DNA from 3 places in the Quadrisphaera oryzae genome. Region 2 is predicted to be linked to each of the others. Evidence: predicted binding sites of a transcription regulator. Region 2 holds the regulator's gene; each other region holds the start of a gene.

Region 1 (4,876 bases), on a different contig from region 2:
AGCGCCTCGGACGGGGGGCAGGCCCTGCGGAGCCCCACCGGCGGCGGCCCCGAGATCCGTCTGCCGCAGGTCGCGCGGGGTGGTGGGCGCCGCGCGCCGCCCGCGGACGCGGCGGCGGCGCGGCCCGGAGGCCGCCGGCACGCCGCTGACCTGCTCGTGGACCTCGCCCAGCGGGCTCGCGGGCCGCTACCCTGCGGCTCGGTCGATCAGTTCAAGTGGCGACAGGACTCCTCCAGCACGCACGCCAGGGGGGCCGCACGGGGGGCCGCGAGGTCCCACGGACTCCAGACCCGGGGTCGGGCGCACTGCCCCTCCTCGACCACCGCACCGCTGCAGGAGCACGCACCATGGCACTCGGAACCGTGAAGTGGTTCAACGCTGAGAAGGGGTACGGGTTCATCACCGTCGACGGTGGCCCGGACGTCTTCGTCCACTGGTCCGCCATCCAGATGGACGGCTACCGCTCCCTCGAGGAGGGGCAGGCCGTCGAGTTCGAGGTCGGCACCGGTCAGAAGGGCCCGCAGGCGGAGGCCGTCCGCCTCGCTGGCGCCTGATCCCCTGGTCCGACGGCGCCGTCCCCCGCGGGGGGCGGCGCCGTCGGCGCGTCCGGGGTGCGCCCGACGGGAGGGCGTGTTTGCACTCGGCGGGTGAGAGTGCCAATCTGGTACCTGGCACTCGGTGACCCCGAGTGCCAGCACAGGACCTGGGAGCCCAGCGCTCCCCGGCCGTGCTGGGCGAGCCGCAGGCCCCCGGGTGCAGGCCCGGCGGGACGGCGGCGTCCGTCGCGGGCGCCCGGCCGGTCGGCAGCACCACCCGAACCGCCTGATACGCCACCCGTTCCGGAGGAGCACCGCTCATGGCGAAGACCATTTCCTTCAACGAGGAGGCCCGCCGCGGTCTCGAGCGGGGCATGAACACCCTCGCCGACGCCGTCAAGGTCACCCTCGGCCCCAAGGGCCGCAACGTCGTGCTGGAGAAGAAGTGGGGCGCCCCCACGATCACCAACGACGGCGTCTCGATCGCCAAGGAGATCGAGCTCGAGGACCCCTACGAGAAGATCGGGGCCGAGCTCGTCAAGGAGGTCGCCAAGAAGACCGACGACGTCGCGGGTGACGGCACCACCACCGCGACCGTCCTCGCCCAGGCGATGGTCCGCGAGGGCCTGCGCAACGTCGCCGCCGGCGCCAACCCGATGGCCCTCAAGCGCGGCATCGAGAAGGCCGTCGCGGCCGTCTCCGACCAGCTGCTCGCCAACGCCGTGGACGTCGAGACCCGCGAGCAGATCGCGGCGACCGCCTCGATCTCCGCCGCCGACGCCGCCATCGGCGACCTCATCGCCGAGGCGATGGACAAGGTCGGCAAGGAGGGCGTGATCACGGTCGAGGAGAGCAACACCTTCGGCCTGGAGCTCGAGCTCACCGAGGGCATGCGCTTCGACAAGGGCTACATCTCGCCCTACTTCGTCACCGACGGCGAGCGCATGGAGGCGGTGCTCGAGGACCCGTACATCCTCATCGCCAACTCCAAGATCTCCTCGATCAAGGACCTGCTGCCGCTGCTCGAGAAGGTCACCCAGTCGGGCAAGCCGCTGGTGATCATCGCCGAGGACGTCGAGGGCGAGGCCCTGGCCACGCTCGTCGTCAACAAGATCCGCGGCATCTTCCGCTCCGCCGCCGTCAAGGCGCCGGGCTTCGGCGACCGCCGCAAGGCCATGCTCCAGGACATCGCGATCCTGTCCGGCGGCCAGGTCATCTCCGAGGAGGTCGGCCTCAAGCTCGACACCGCGGGCCTGGACCTGCTGGGCCGCGCCCGCAAGGTGGTCATCACCAAGGACGAGACCACCATCGTCGAGGGTGCTGGCGACGCCGACCAGATCGCTGGTCGCGTCAACCAGATCCGCACCGAGATCGAGCGCAGCGACTCCGACTACGACCGCGAGAAGCTCCAGGAGCGCCTCGCCAAGCTCGCCGGCGGCGTGGCCGTCATCAAGGCGGGCGCGGCCACCGAGGTCGAGCTCAAGGAGCGCAAGCACCGCATCGAGGACGCCGTCCGCAACGCGAAGGCGGCCGTCGAGGAGGGCATCGTCGCCGGCGGCGGCGTGGCCCTCATCCAGGCCGGCTCCAAGGCCTTCACCGACCTGCAGCTCTCGGGTGACGAGGCGACCGGCGCGAACATCGTCAAGGTCGCCATCGAGGCCCCGCTGAAGCAGATCGCCGTCAACGCCGGCCTCGAGGGCGGCGTCGTGGCGGAGAAGGTGCGCAACCTCCCCGTCGGGCAGGGCCTGAACGCCGCCACCAACGAGTACGTCGACATGGTCGGCTCGGGCATCATCGACCCGGCCAAGGTGACGCGCTCCGCCCTGCAGAACGCCGCCTCCATCGCGGCGCTGTTCCTCACCACCGAGGCCGTCATCGCCGACAAGCCGGAGAAGGCCGCTGCGGCCCCGGCCGGTGGCGACGGCGGCATGGGCGGCATGGACTTCTGATCCAGGAGCCCAGGCAGCTCGGCCAGACCGGCTGAAGCCCGAAGGGCGGCACCCCTCGCCGGGGGTGCCGCCCTTCGTCGTCCCCGGGGTCCGGCAGAGTTGGGCCGTGAGCGCTGACAGCGACGTGCGTGCCACGACGCGCCCCCACTGGTTCGAGCAGCACGACCCGTCCCAGGGGGTGCTGCCCGCCCGCGCCGCGCTGCGCTCGGACGCGCCCGAGCTCGACCTGTCCGGCCACTGGCGCTTCCGCTGGAGCCCGCGCGCCGACGTCGAGGAGTCCTTCGCCGAGCCCGGCTTCGACGACTCCTCCTGGGACCTGCTCGCCGTGCCCGGCCACTGGCAGCTCGCGCCGCAGAACGCCGACGGCCGTTACGGCCGGCCCGCGTACACCAACGTGCAGTACCCCTTCCCGGTCGACCCGCCCTTCGTGCCGGACGAGAACCCGACCGGCGACCACCGCGTCGTCGTCGTCGTCCCCGACGACCTCGCCGCCGTCGTGGCGGCCGGAGGCCGCGCGGTGCTGCGCTTCGAGGGCGTCGACTCCGCCTTCCGGGTGTGGGTGGACGGCTCGGAGGTGGGCCGCTCCGTCGGCTCCCGCCTGGTCAGCGAGTTCGACGTCACCGACCACCTCCCCTCCGAGGGGGAGGAGGTCGTCGTGGCCGTGCGGGTGCACCAGTGGTCCTCGGGCTCCTACCTGGAGGACCAGGACATGTGGTGGCTGTCGGGGATCTTCCGCGACGTGCGCCTGCTGGGCCGCCCCGCGGGCGGTGTCGACGACGTCCACGTGCACGCCGGCTACGACCACGCCGCCGGCACCGGCTCCCTGCGCGTGGAGGTGACCACGGCCGGCGGTGCAGCAGCTCGCGTGCTCGTGCCCGAGCTCGGCCTCGACCTCGCGCCCGGCGAGGCGGCCGTCGTCCCCGTCGACCCGTGGAGCGCGGAGTCCCCGCGCCTGTACGACGCCGAGGTGGCCACCGCCACCGAGCGCGTCCGTCTGCGCATCGGCTTCCGCACCGTCGCGATCGTCCCGTCGGACACCGGCGACTGGGACGTCTTCACCGTCAACGGCGCCCGCACCCTCCTGCGCGGCGTCAACCGCCACGAGGTCTCCGCAGACCGCGGCCGCTCCACCACCCCCGCCGAGGACCTCGCCGACGTGCTGCTCATGAAGCGGCACGGCGTCAACGCCGTCCGCACCAGCCACTACCCGCCGCACCCGCGCTTCCTCGACCTGTGCGACGAGCACGGGCTGTGGGTGGTCGACGAGTGCGACCTGGAGACCCACGGCTTCTGGTTCACCGGCTGGCGGCGCAACCCCTCCGACGACCCGGCGTGGGAGGCGCCCATGGTCGACCGGATGGTGCGCACGGTGCACCGCGACAAGAACCACGCCAGCGTGGTCATGTGGTCGCTCGGCAACGAGTCGGGCGTGGGCCGCAACCTGACCGCCATGGCGCGCGCCGCCCGCGAGGTCGGCACCGGCCTGCCCCTGCACTACGAGCACGACTGGGGCTACCACGACGTCGACGTCTACAGCCGCATGTACGCCTCCCACGCCGAGGTCGAGCGCATCGCCCGCGGCGCGGAGGCGCACCTCGGCAGCGACGAGGCGATGGAGCAGGACGGGCAGACCGCCGGTCCCCGCGACGACGCCGCCGACGCGCGCCGCCGCCGGCTGCCCTTCGTGCAGTGCGAGTACGTGCACGCCATGGGGCTGGGCCCGGGCGGTGTGGCGGAGTACCAGGACCTCTTCGAGTCCTCCGACCGCGTCCTGGGCGGCTTCGTGTGGGAGTGGATCGACCACGGCCTGCGCCAGGTGGTCGACGGCCGCGAGCGCTGGGCCTACGGGGGCGACTTCGGCGAGGTCGTCCACGACGGCAACTTCGTGGCCGACGGCCTGGTCTTCCCCGACCGGACGCCCTCGCCCGGGCTGCTCGACGTCGCGACCGCCTACGCGCCAGTGAAGGTGGTGCCCGCCGCTGGCGCGCCCGCCGGGGCACCGGCGGTGACGGTCACCAACCGCTACGACGTCCGGGACCTGTCCGGCGTCTCCCTGCGCTGGGTGCGGGAGGACGACGGTCAGGAGGTCGCCAGCGGTGAGCTGGCCACCCCCGACCTCGCGCCCTGGGCCTCCGCCGACGTCGCGCTGCCGCCGGCGGCCCTGGTGCCGGCGCGCGCGGGGGCTGCCGAGCGGTGGGTCACGGTGACGGCCACCTCCCGCGCGGACGAGCCGTGGGCCGCCGCCGGGCACGTGCTCGGCTCCGGCCAGGTGGCCCTGGACGCGCCGCCGGCGCCGTCCCCGTCCCCCGCGGGGGGAGCCGCGCCCGTCCGGCGTGGGGCCGACGTGCTCCTCGGTGGCGCGGCGTTCGAGGCGAGGACCGGCGCGCTCCA
Region 2 (4,876 bases):
ACGGGGCTCCCGCGCCGGGAGCCGTCGCGGCGCCGGGCTCGGTGGGCTGCTCGCCGTACCCGCTGCCGTACTGGCCGTAGTGCGGCGGCGGCACCTCTCCGGGCTGCTGGTCAGGCTGGTCGGACGGCCGGCCGGGCTGCTCGGACACTTCTCCTCCTCGCGGCCCGGGGCTCTCCGCGGGCCAGCCCCCAGGGTTCCGGAAGATGCCACCCGGCACCAGCGCCACACGCCCGGACGGCGCTGCTCGTCGTCCCCCTGCTCCGTCTCCTGCCCCCGTCCGCGCGGTCAGCGGTCCAGCTGGTCCCCGGTGACGAAGTCGATGAGCTCCTCCACCCGCCCGGACAGGGTCGGCTCCAGGTCCCCGATGGTCCGCACGGTCCCCAGCACCCGCTGCCAGCCGCGGGCGACGTCGGCGGGGGTGTCGTGCGGCCAGCCGAGGGCCTCGAGCACGCCCTCCTTCCACGGCCGGCCCCGCGGGACCACCGGCCAGGCGTCCAGCCCGAGCCGCGCCGGTCGCACCGCCTGCCACACGTCCACGTAGGGGTGCCCCACCACGAGCACGTGGTCGGCGGCGCCGGGCGCGGCGCGCAGCGCGTCAGCCACGAGGCGCGTCTCCTTGGAGCCGGTCACGAGGTGGTCGACCAGCACCCCGACCCGCCGGCCCGGCCCGGGACGGAACTCGGCGACGGCGGCCGCGAGGTGGTCGACGCCCTGCAGGCCCTCGACCACCACGCCCTCGACCCGGAGGTCGTCACCCCAGACCTTCTCCACGAGCTCGGCGTCGTGCTTGCCCTCCACCCAGATCCTCGAGCCGCGCGCCACGCGGGCGCGGGCGCCCTCCACGGCGAAGGACCCGCTGGCGGTGCGGCCCGGGCGCAGCGGCGCCGCTCCCGAGGCCGTCCGCGCCGCCGGGGGCGGGCCGACGGGCGGCACGAGCCGCACGGGCTGGCCCTCCTCGAGGAACCCGGGCCCGAGGGGGAAGCTGCGGGTGCGGCCCTTCCAGTCCTCCAGCACCACCACGTGCACACCGCCGGCCTTCTCCACGCGCACCACGGCGCCGCTCCAGCCGGTCTCGACGTCCTCGACCACCAGCCCGACGGCCGCCGGCACCTCGCGGCTCGCGGTGCGGGCGCGGCGCCGGCCCGTGGTGGGGTCGGTGACGGTGTCGCCGCGGCGCAGCGGCGCGGAGGCGCCCCAGCCGCCGTAGAGCGCTGAGGACGACGACGCTGCTGGCGGCGCGGACCGCGGTGCGGACGCGGGGCGCCGCGGGGGTGTCGGGGGAGTCGGCACCCGATCGACGCTACCTGCGGCTCCGGCCGGACGGCGTAGGATTGGCACTCCGTGCTGCTGAGTGCCAGCAGTGGTGCCGACGAGCGGGAGGGACGCACCGTGACCGAGCCCCGGCGCCTCGCCGTCCTGCGGGCCATCGTCGAGGACTACGTCGCCACGCAGGAGCCCGTCGGCTCCAAGGCGCTCGTGGAGCGGCACGCCCTCGGCGTGTCCCCGGCCACCATCCGCAACGACATGGCCGCGCTGGAGGAGGAGGGGCTCATCGCCCAGCCCCACACCAGCGCCGGCCGGGTGCCCACCGACAAGGGCTACCGCGCCTTCGTCGACGGGCTGCCCGCCGTGCGCCCGCTGTCACCGGCCGAGCGGCGCGCCATCGACAGGCTGCTGGGCGAGGGCGGCCAGCCGGTCGACCTCGACGACGTGCTGGAGCGCACGGTGCGGGCGCTCGCGCAGCTCACCCAGCAGGTGGCCGTCATCCAGTACCCCTCCCTGGCCCGCGCCCGGGTGCGCCACGTGGAGCTGGTCCAGCTGGCCCCGCGCCGGCTGGTGCTGGTGCTCATCACCGACAGCGGCCGCGTGGAGCAGCGCTCGGTGGAGGTGCCGCCCGAGGCGCCCGAGGTGGCCCCCGAGCTCGTGACCGAGCTGCGCGGACGCCTCAACGCGGCCACCGCCAGCCGCCGTGCCGACGAGGCCGTGGTCGCGCTCGACGGCGTGGTCGCCTCCTGGTCGGCGGCCCGCCCCGAGGACGCCGCGGCCGCCGGTGCCGTGGCGGCCGCCCTGCGCTCCGCCCTCGACGCCACCCGCGAGGAGCGGATGGTGCTGGCGGGCACCGCCAACCTCGTCCGCGGCGCCGGGGGGTTCTCCGCCTCCGTGGCGCCCGTCCTCGAGGCGATCGAGGAGCAGGTGGTGGTGCTGCGCCTGCTCGCGGAGATGGCGGACGACCCCGCCAGCGGCGTCTCGGTGCGCATCGGCCGCGAGATCGTGCACAGCGGGCTCTCCGACGCCGCCGTCGTGGCCTCCGGGTACGGCTCGGGCGGCGAGGTGGTCGCTCGCCTGGGCATCCTGGGACCGACGCGCATGGACTACCCGACCTCGATCGCCGCGGTCCGCGCCGTCGCCCGCTACCTCAGCAGGGTCCTGGCGCGGTGACCCGCCCCGCCGCACCTGCCGCGCCCGCCCTGCTGCACCGACCGACCTGCCCACTCCTCAGGAGCGTCTGACCCGTGCCGACCGACCACTACGCCGCCCTCGGGGTGCCGCGCGACGCGAGCACCGAGGACGTCAAGAAGGCCTACCGCAAGCTGGCCCGCCAGCTCCACCCCGACGTCAACCCCGACGCCGGGGAGCGCTTCAAGGAGGTCTCGGCCGCCTACGAGGTGCTGAGCAACCCGGACAAGCGGCGGGTGTACGACGCGACCGGCAGCTCCGGCGGCGGCTTCGGCGGCGGCGGGTTCCCGGGCGGCGGCCAGGCCTTCGACCTCGGCGACCTGTTCGGCACCTTCTTCGGCGGTGGGGGCGGCGCCGCGCGCGGCCCGGTCTCGCGCGCCCAGCCCGGCCAGGACGCCCTGATCCGCCTCGAGGTGGACCTCGCCGAGGCCGTCTTCGGCGCCGAGCGCGAGATCACCGTCGACACCGCCGTCGTCTGCCCGACGTGCAACGGGAACTGCGCCCAGCCGGGCACCCAGGTCCGCACCTGCGACGTCTGCCACGGCCAGGGACAGGTGCAGCGCGCCGCCCGGTCGCTGCTCGGCCAGGTGCTCACCACCTCCCCCTGCCCCGCCTGCGGCGGCTACGGCACCACCATCCCCGACCCGTGCAACGAGTGCGCCGGTGACGGCCGCGTGCGCCGTCGGCGCACGCTGACCATCCGCGTGCCCGCCGGCGTGGACACCGGCACCCGGATCCAGCTGTCCGGCCAGGGCGAGGTGGGCCCGGGCGGCGGTCCCGCCGGCGACCTCTACGTGGAGGTGGTCCAGCGCCAGCACGACCTCTTCACCCGCCGCGGCGAGGACCTGCACGCCACCCTGCCCGTGCCGATGACCGCGGCGGCGCTCGGCACGGTGCTGGAGATGGAGACCCTCGACGGCCTGCGCGAGGTGGAGGTCCGGCCCGGCACCCAGCCCGCCGAGGTGGTCACCCTGCGCGGCCTGGGCGCGGCGCGGCTGCGCTCCGGCGGTCGCGGCGACCTGCACGTCCACATCGACGTGCAGGTGCCCAAGGGTCTGGACGACGAGCAGGCCGAGCTGCTCCGCCAGCTGGCGGCGCTGCGCGGCGAGGAGCGCCCCGAGGGCCGGCTCTCACCCGCCTCCGGCGGGGTGTTCTCCCGCCTCAAGCGGGGCTTCTCCGGCCGCTGAGGCACTGCTCCTGCACTGCTCCTGCACTGCTCCTGCACTGCTCCTGCACTGCTCCTGCACTGCTCCTGCACTGGTCCAGCGCTGCTCCTGCTCTGCTGTGAAAGCTGACGCGACTGACCGCGGTCACCTCCGGAGGTGACCGCGGTCAGTCGCGTCAGCACCGTGCTGGGCCGACGCGTCCGCAGGTGACCACGGTCACCTGCGGAGGGCGGTGCAGGGCGTCCGCCGACGGCGTCAGGCGACGGCGCCTGCCGACGACGGCCAGGCGACGGCGGTCAGTCGACGTAGAAGGTGACCTTCGCGGCGCCGGAGCCGACCTTGCCCTCGCCCGCGGACTCGTCAGGCACCCAGACCTCGGCGGTGCAGGGAGCGCAGGTGCCCTTCTGGACGGTCTGGGGGATGGAGAAGTCGCCCACCGCGCCGTTGGCGCCGGCGTCGGTGTACCCGTCGGACAGCACCGTGCCGTCGGCCTGCGTGATCTTGTACAGCAGGGTGCCCTCGGGCGCCGAGCCCTGGCCGACGATCCCCATCGGGCCGGCCGGCAGGTGCTCGCCCTCGGTGGGAGCGGTGATCACCACGGACTTCGACGTGCCCGAGCCGGTGGCGGCGGGACCGGCGGCGGTGGCCGCGGACCCGCTCGCCGCGGACGTGGTGGTCGCCGAGGAGCTCGCGGAGGACGACGACGCGCTCGTGCTCGCCGCGCTGCTGGTGGTGTCGGCGCCGACCGGCTCGGTGGCGGTCTGGGCCCCGCCGCAGCCGGACAGCAGCAGCGCCATCGCGACGGCGACCGGCGCGCCGGCGCGGGCGGTCAGGCGGGCGGTGCGGTGTGCCCGCTGGGTCCGGGTGTGGGCTCGCATGCCCCGTTCCTACCGCTGCGGGCGGTCTGCGCGGGCCAGGACGCGCCGACCGCCCTCACCGGGTGACCGGATCGTCACCTGCGGGTGGGTACCGTCGGCGGGTGGCCCAGGACCCTGACTGCATCTTCTGCCGGATCGCCTCCGGCGACGTGCCGGCGCAGGTGGTCGCGCGCACGGACCGCGTCGTCGCCTTCCGCGACCTCGACCCGCAGGCCCCGCTGCACGTGCTCGTCGTGCCGGTCGAGCACCACCGCGACGTGCCAGCCCTCGCCGCCGCGGACCCCGAGGTGCTGGCCGAGGTCACCGCGACGGCGGCGCGGGTGGCCTCCGAGCTGGACGACGGGCAGTTCCGGCTGGTGTTCAACACGGGGGCGG
Region 3 (4,876 bases), on a different contig from region 2:
CCGGCTGCACGACCTCCTCCCACGCCCGCAGGGGGCCCTTGGAGGAGCAGGCGGCCAGCACGGCCGCCGCGGCGCCGGGAGCGTCACCCGCCAGCACCGCGCGCTGCAGGGCTCCCTGCCCCGCGGGCGAGGGGCGCCGCGTCAGCGGGGTGCGGTCAGCGGGGAGCACGGCGCTCCAGACGCCGAGGTCGGCGGTCAGGGCCACCAGCGCCGGCACGTCCCCCGTGGTCGGGGCCTCGTCGTGGTCCTCGGCGTCGTGGAGGTCAGAGCCCTCACCGGCCGCTGACGCCAGCGCCATCGCAGCGTCGGTCGGATCGGTGGCCAGTGCGGTGGCAGCCGCCGTGACGGGCGGCACGCCCTCCAGCGTCAGCCGGCGCATGACCACCAGTCGGGCGAGGTCCTCGGGGGTGTAGCGGCGGTGCGAGCCGGTCTCGTGCTCGCTGGGGCCCAGGCCGTAGCGGCGGGCCCACGTCCGCAGGGTCGCGGGGGCGACGCCGAGGCGCCGCGCGGCGGCCGCGACGCCCAGCGACACGCCCGAGGGGGCGGCGTTGGGGGTGGGCACCCCGCCAGTGTGGTCGGGTGGTCATGACGTCGCCACCGCGCCCCCCGCGCAGCACCCGGGAGGACGCCGACCGACCGTCGCGCCCCGCGCGGTGGCGCCCTGCGCCACATCACACGAACGGCCCAGTGCCAGGTCCTTGAACAACCTCTGACGCGGTTGTAGTGTCGTCTTCAACGAGCCCGGGCCACCGCGAGGTGGCTCTGAGCACGGAGTACCCCACCCGGCGCGGATCCACACCCGCACCGGAGGGGGTGCACCCGCACGCTGCACCGGCTCCCCAGAACACCACGCACCACCACGCCTTCCGGAGGAACCCATGGCTGAGATCTCGCGCCTCCCCGGCCCCGTCGCCGACATCTGGGAGTGGCAGCTGCAGGGCTCGTGCCGCGAGCACGACACCAACCTGTTCTTCCACCCCGAGGGCGAGCGCGGCCCGGCCCGCCGCAACCGCGACGCCGCCGCCGTGGCCATCTGCTCCGCCTGCCCGGTCGTCGAGGACTGCCGCCAGCACGCCCTCACCGTGCGCGAGCCCTACGGCGTCTGGGGCGGCCTCACCGAGGACGACCGCGAGCGCATCTACGCGGCCCAGCGCTCCCGCCGCACCCCGAACACCGTGGTCGCCGAGACGCGCATCGCCGAGGTCGGCTGACCGCAGAGCTCACGACGAGGGCCCCGGACCTGCTGGTCCGGGGCCCTCGTCGTCGCCCGCCCGCGTCGTCAGGGCCGGGCAAGGGGGGTGCACGGTGCCCGCTGGGTGGCCTGGCTGCCGGGCGCAGGCACCGCACCCGGGCACGAGCCCACCCCGTGGGCAGCAGGCCACCTCGCTGGCCACCTCGCTGGCCACCTCGCTGGTCACCGCGGAGCGGTCCCGGACGCGGCAGAGCCCCCCGGACCAGCGGTCCGGGGGGCTCCGACGTGCGCCCGGTCACCCGGGCGGAGCGTCAGCTCAGTGGCTGTGCCCGTGGCCGGCGGCCGCGGGGGCCTCCTCCTCGGGCTTGTCCACCACGAGAGTGTCGGTGGTGAGCACCATCGACGCGATCGAGGCGGCGTTGCGCAGCGCGGAGCGCGTGACCTTGACCGGGTCGATGACGCCCGCGGCCACGAGGTCGACGTACTCGCCGGTGGCGGCGTTGAGGCCGTGACCGGCCTCCAGGCCGCGCACCTTCTCGACGGCCACGTAGCCCTCGAGGCCCGCGTTCTCGGCGATCCAGCGCAGCGGCTCGGCGGCCGAGCGGCGGACGATCTGCGCGCCGGTGGCCTCGTCGCCGGTGAGCTCCAGGGCGTCGATGGCGGAGACGGCCTGGATGAGGGCCGAGCCGCCGCCGGCGACGATGCCCTCCTCGATGGCCGCGCGGGTCGCCGAGACGGCGTCCTCGATGCGGTGCTTCTTCTCCTTGAGCTCGACCTCGGTGGCCGCGCCGACCTTGATGACGCAGACGCCGCCGGCCAGCTTGGCCAGGCGCTCCTGCAGCTTCTCGCGGTCCCAGTCGGAGTCGGTGTTCTCGATCTCGGCCTTGACCTGGCGCACGCGGTCGGACACGGCGTCGGCGTCGCCGCCGCCGTCGATGATCGTGGTGTCGTCCTTGGTGATGACCACGCGGCGCGCGGACCCGAGGACCTCCAGGCCCACCTGGTCCAGCTTGAGGCCGACCTCGGGGCTGACCACCTGGGCGCCGGTGAGGATGGCGATGTCCTGGAGGATCGCCTTGCGGCGGTCACCGAAGGCCGGGGCCTTGACGGCGGCGGCGGTGAAGGTGCCGCGGATCTTGTTGACGACGAGCGTCGACAGGGCCTCGCCGTCGACGTCCTCGGCGATGATGAACAGCGGCTTGGAGGTCTGCAGGACCTTCTCCAGCAGCGGCAGCAGCTCCTGGACGGAGCTGATCTTGCCCTGCGAGAGCAGCACGTGCGCGTCCTCGAGGACGGCCTCCATGCGCTCGGAGTCGGTGACGAAGTAGGGCGAGATGTAGCCCTTGTCGAACTGCATGCCCTCGGTGAAGTCGAGCTCGAGGTTCATCGAGGACGACTCCTCGACGGTGATGACGCCGTCCTTGCCGACCTTGTCGAAGGCCTCGGCGAGCAGGTCGCCGACGGAGGAGTCCTGCGCGGAGATGGTGGCGACCTGGGCGATCTCGCCCTTGTCGTCGATGTCGCGCGCGGTGGCGAGCAGCTTCTCGGAGACCGCGTCGACGGCCTTGTCGATGCCGCGCTTGAGCCCGGCGGGGCTGGCGCCGGCGGCGACGTTGCGCAGGCCCTCCTTGACCATGGCCTGCGCCAGGACGGTCGCGGTGGTGGTGCCGTCACCCGCGACGTCGTTGGTCTTGGTGGCGACCTCCTTGGCGAGCTGGGCGCCGAGGTTCTCGTACGGGTCGTCCAGCTCCACCTCGCGGGCGATGGTGACGCCGTCGTTGGTGATGGTGGGAGCGCCCCACTTCTTGTCGATGACCACGTTGCGGCCCTTCGGGCCGAGGGTCACCTTCACGGCGTTCGCGAGGGCGTCGACCCCGCGCTCGAGGGCGCGGCGGGCGTTCTCGTCGAACTGCAGCTGCTTGGCCATGTCCTTCTTCCTGATGGCGTGCTGGTGGCTGACGGCTCGCTGACCGGCCGGCGGCGCGTCAGCGGGGTGCGGGACGGCGAACGCCCCGGGGCCCCCGCCGGACGGCGGTGGGGCCGCCGGGGCGAGCCGTGATCAGAGGTCGATCAGATCTGCGGTGTCGCTCAGGCGACGACGGCGAGCACGTCGCGCGCCGAGAGCACGAGCAGCTCCTGGCCGCCGTACTTCACCTCGGTGCCGCCGTACTTGGAGTAGATGACCTTGTCGCCGACCTTGACGTCGAGCGGCACGCGGTTGCCGTTGTCGTCGATGCGGCCCGGGCCCACGCTCAGGACCTCGCCCTCCTGGGGCTTCTCCTTGGCGGTGTCCGGGATGACGAGGCCGGATGCGGTGGTCTGCTCGGCGTCGAGGGGCTTGACGACGATGCGGTCCTCGAGCGGCTTGATGGAGACCGACACGGGCGGACCTCCCCTTCGCTGGTGGTGCGGAACGGACGGATGCGCGCGCCGGGGGCCGGTGCGTCGTCGCGGGTGCCGCTCCGACCTCGGGCGCTGGCACTCTCACAGGGAGAGTGCCAAGAAGGACAGTAGTGAGGCCGTCAGCACTCGGTCAACCCGAGTGCCAGCCCGCCCCGCCGAGGACGCCCGCTCAGACCAGCGAGCAGACGGTCTTGCCCTCGAGGTAGCCCGCCAGCCCCTCCATCCCGTTCTCCACGCCCCACCCGGACGTCCGCCGGCCGCCCTTGACGAGCTCCGGGGAGAACACCGCGTGGCAGTTCACCCACACCGTCCCCGCGCGCACGCCGTCGACCACCCGCTGCGCGGTGCGCAGGTCGCGCGTCCACACGCTGGCGGCCAGGCCGTAGTCGGTGTCGTCGGCCGCGGCGACCACCTCCTCGAGGTCGTCGAACGGCGCCACGACCACCACGGGGCCGAAGACCTCCTCGCGCACCAGCGGCGAGGAGGGGTCGGCCCCGACGACGACGGCGGGCGCGAAGAAGCAGCCGCCGCCGGAGGCGTCCTCCACCGGACCACCGCCGCCCACGACCTGCGCCCCGGCAGCGACGCCGTCGGCCAGGCGCTGGGCCACCCGCTCCGCGTGCGCGGGGCTCGCGAGCGGCCCGAGCTGGGAGGAGGGGTGCAGCCCGTGCCCGAGCGCCTGCGCCGCGGCCTGCGCGGCGAGCGCCTCGACGAAGGCGTCGTGCGCGGCGCGCTGCACGTAGACGCGCGACCCGGCCACGCACACCTGGCCGGAGTTGGCGAAGACGCCGCGCGCCACGCCAGGCACCGCGGAGGCCATGTCGGCGTCGGCCATGACGACGGCCGGCGACTTGCCGCCCAGCTCCAGGGTGAGCCGGGGCAGGTGGCCGCCGGGACGCCCGGCGGACCTCACGAGAGCGCGCCCGGTGGCGGTGGAACCGGTGAAGGCCACCTTGTCGACGCCCGCGTGCTCCGCGAGCGCCGCCCCGACCGCGCCGCCGCCGGTCAGCAGCGACACGACCCCGCGGGGCAGGCCCGCCTCCCCCAGGGCGCGGACCACGAGCTGGACCAGCCGCACGGACGTCAGCGGGGTGTCCTCAGCGGGCTTGAGGACGACGACGCACCCGGCCGCCAGCGCTGGCGCCACCTTCATGGCGGCCATGAGCAGGGGCGAGTTCCACGGCGTGATCGCGGCGACCACGCCCACGGGCTCCAGCACGGTGCTCGCGACGAGGCGCGTCCCCGGCGCCGCGTACGGGGGCAGCGGCGCCGAGGGACGGA

Evidence for each region. The regulator HrcA, encoded in region 2, represses chaperone genes, less so after heat shock. The targets are predictions, from matches to a motif close to GNTNGCACTCGGNNNNNCCGAGTGCNANC.
Region 1: the regulator HrcA is predicted to act here: its motif matches at 668-696, upstream of groL (chaperonin GroEL).
Region 3: the regulator HrcA is predicted to act here: its motif matches at 3,714-3,742, upstream of groES (co-chaperone GroES).

The regions. Positions count from the first base shown of each region.
Region 1 covers NZ_JACNME010000009.1:92,952-97,827, reverse strand. Annotated here, with positions in the region: gene H7K62_RS15780 (cold-shock protein) at 348-554, shown strand; gene groL (chaperonin GroEL) at 857-2,485, shown strand; gene H7K62_RS15770 (glycoside hydrolase family 2 TIM barrel-domain containing protein) at 2,592-4,876, shown strand, end outside.
Region 2 covers NZ_JACNME010000008.1:107,015-111,890, reverse strand. Annotated here, with positions in the region: gene H7K62_RS24090 (DUF4870 domain-containing protein) at 1-148, opposite strand, end outside; gene H7K62_RS15180 (DUF3097 family protein) at 286-1,179, opposite strand; gene hrcA (heat-inducible transcriptional repressor HrcA) at 1,390-2,439, shown strand; gene dnaJ (molecular chaperone DnaJ) at 2,514-3,644, shown strand; gene H7K62_RS15165 (Gmad2 immunoglobulin-like domain-containing protein) at 3,920-4,501, opposite strand; gene H7K62_RS15160 (histidine triad nucleotide-binding protein) at 4,603-4,876, shown strand, end outside.
Region 3 covers NZ_JACNME010000001.1:230,003-234,878, forward strand. Annotated here, with positions in the region: gene H7K62_RS21430 (MerR family transcriptional regulator) at 1-562, opposite strand, end outside; gene H7K62_RS00970 (WhiB family transcriptional regulator) at 879-1,211, shown strand; gene groL (chaperonin GroEL) at 1,509-3,119, opposite strand; gene groES (co-chaperone GroES) at 3,281-3,574, opposite strand; gene H7K62_RS00985 (aldehyde dehydrogenase family protein) at 3,765-4,876, opposite strand, start outside.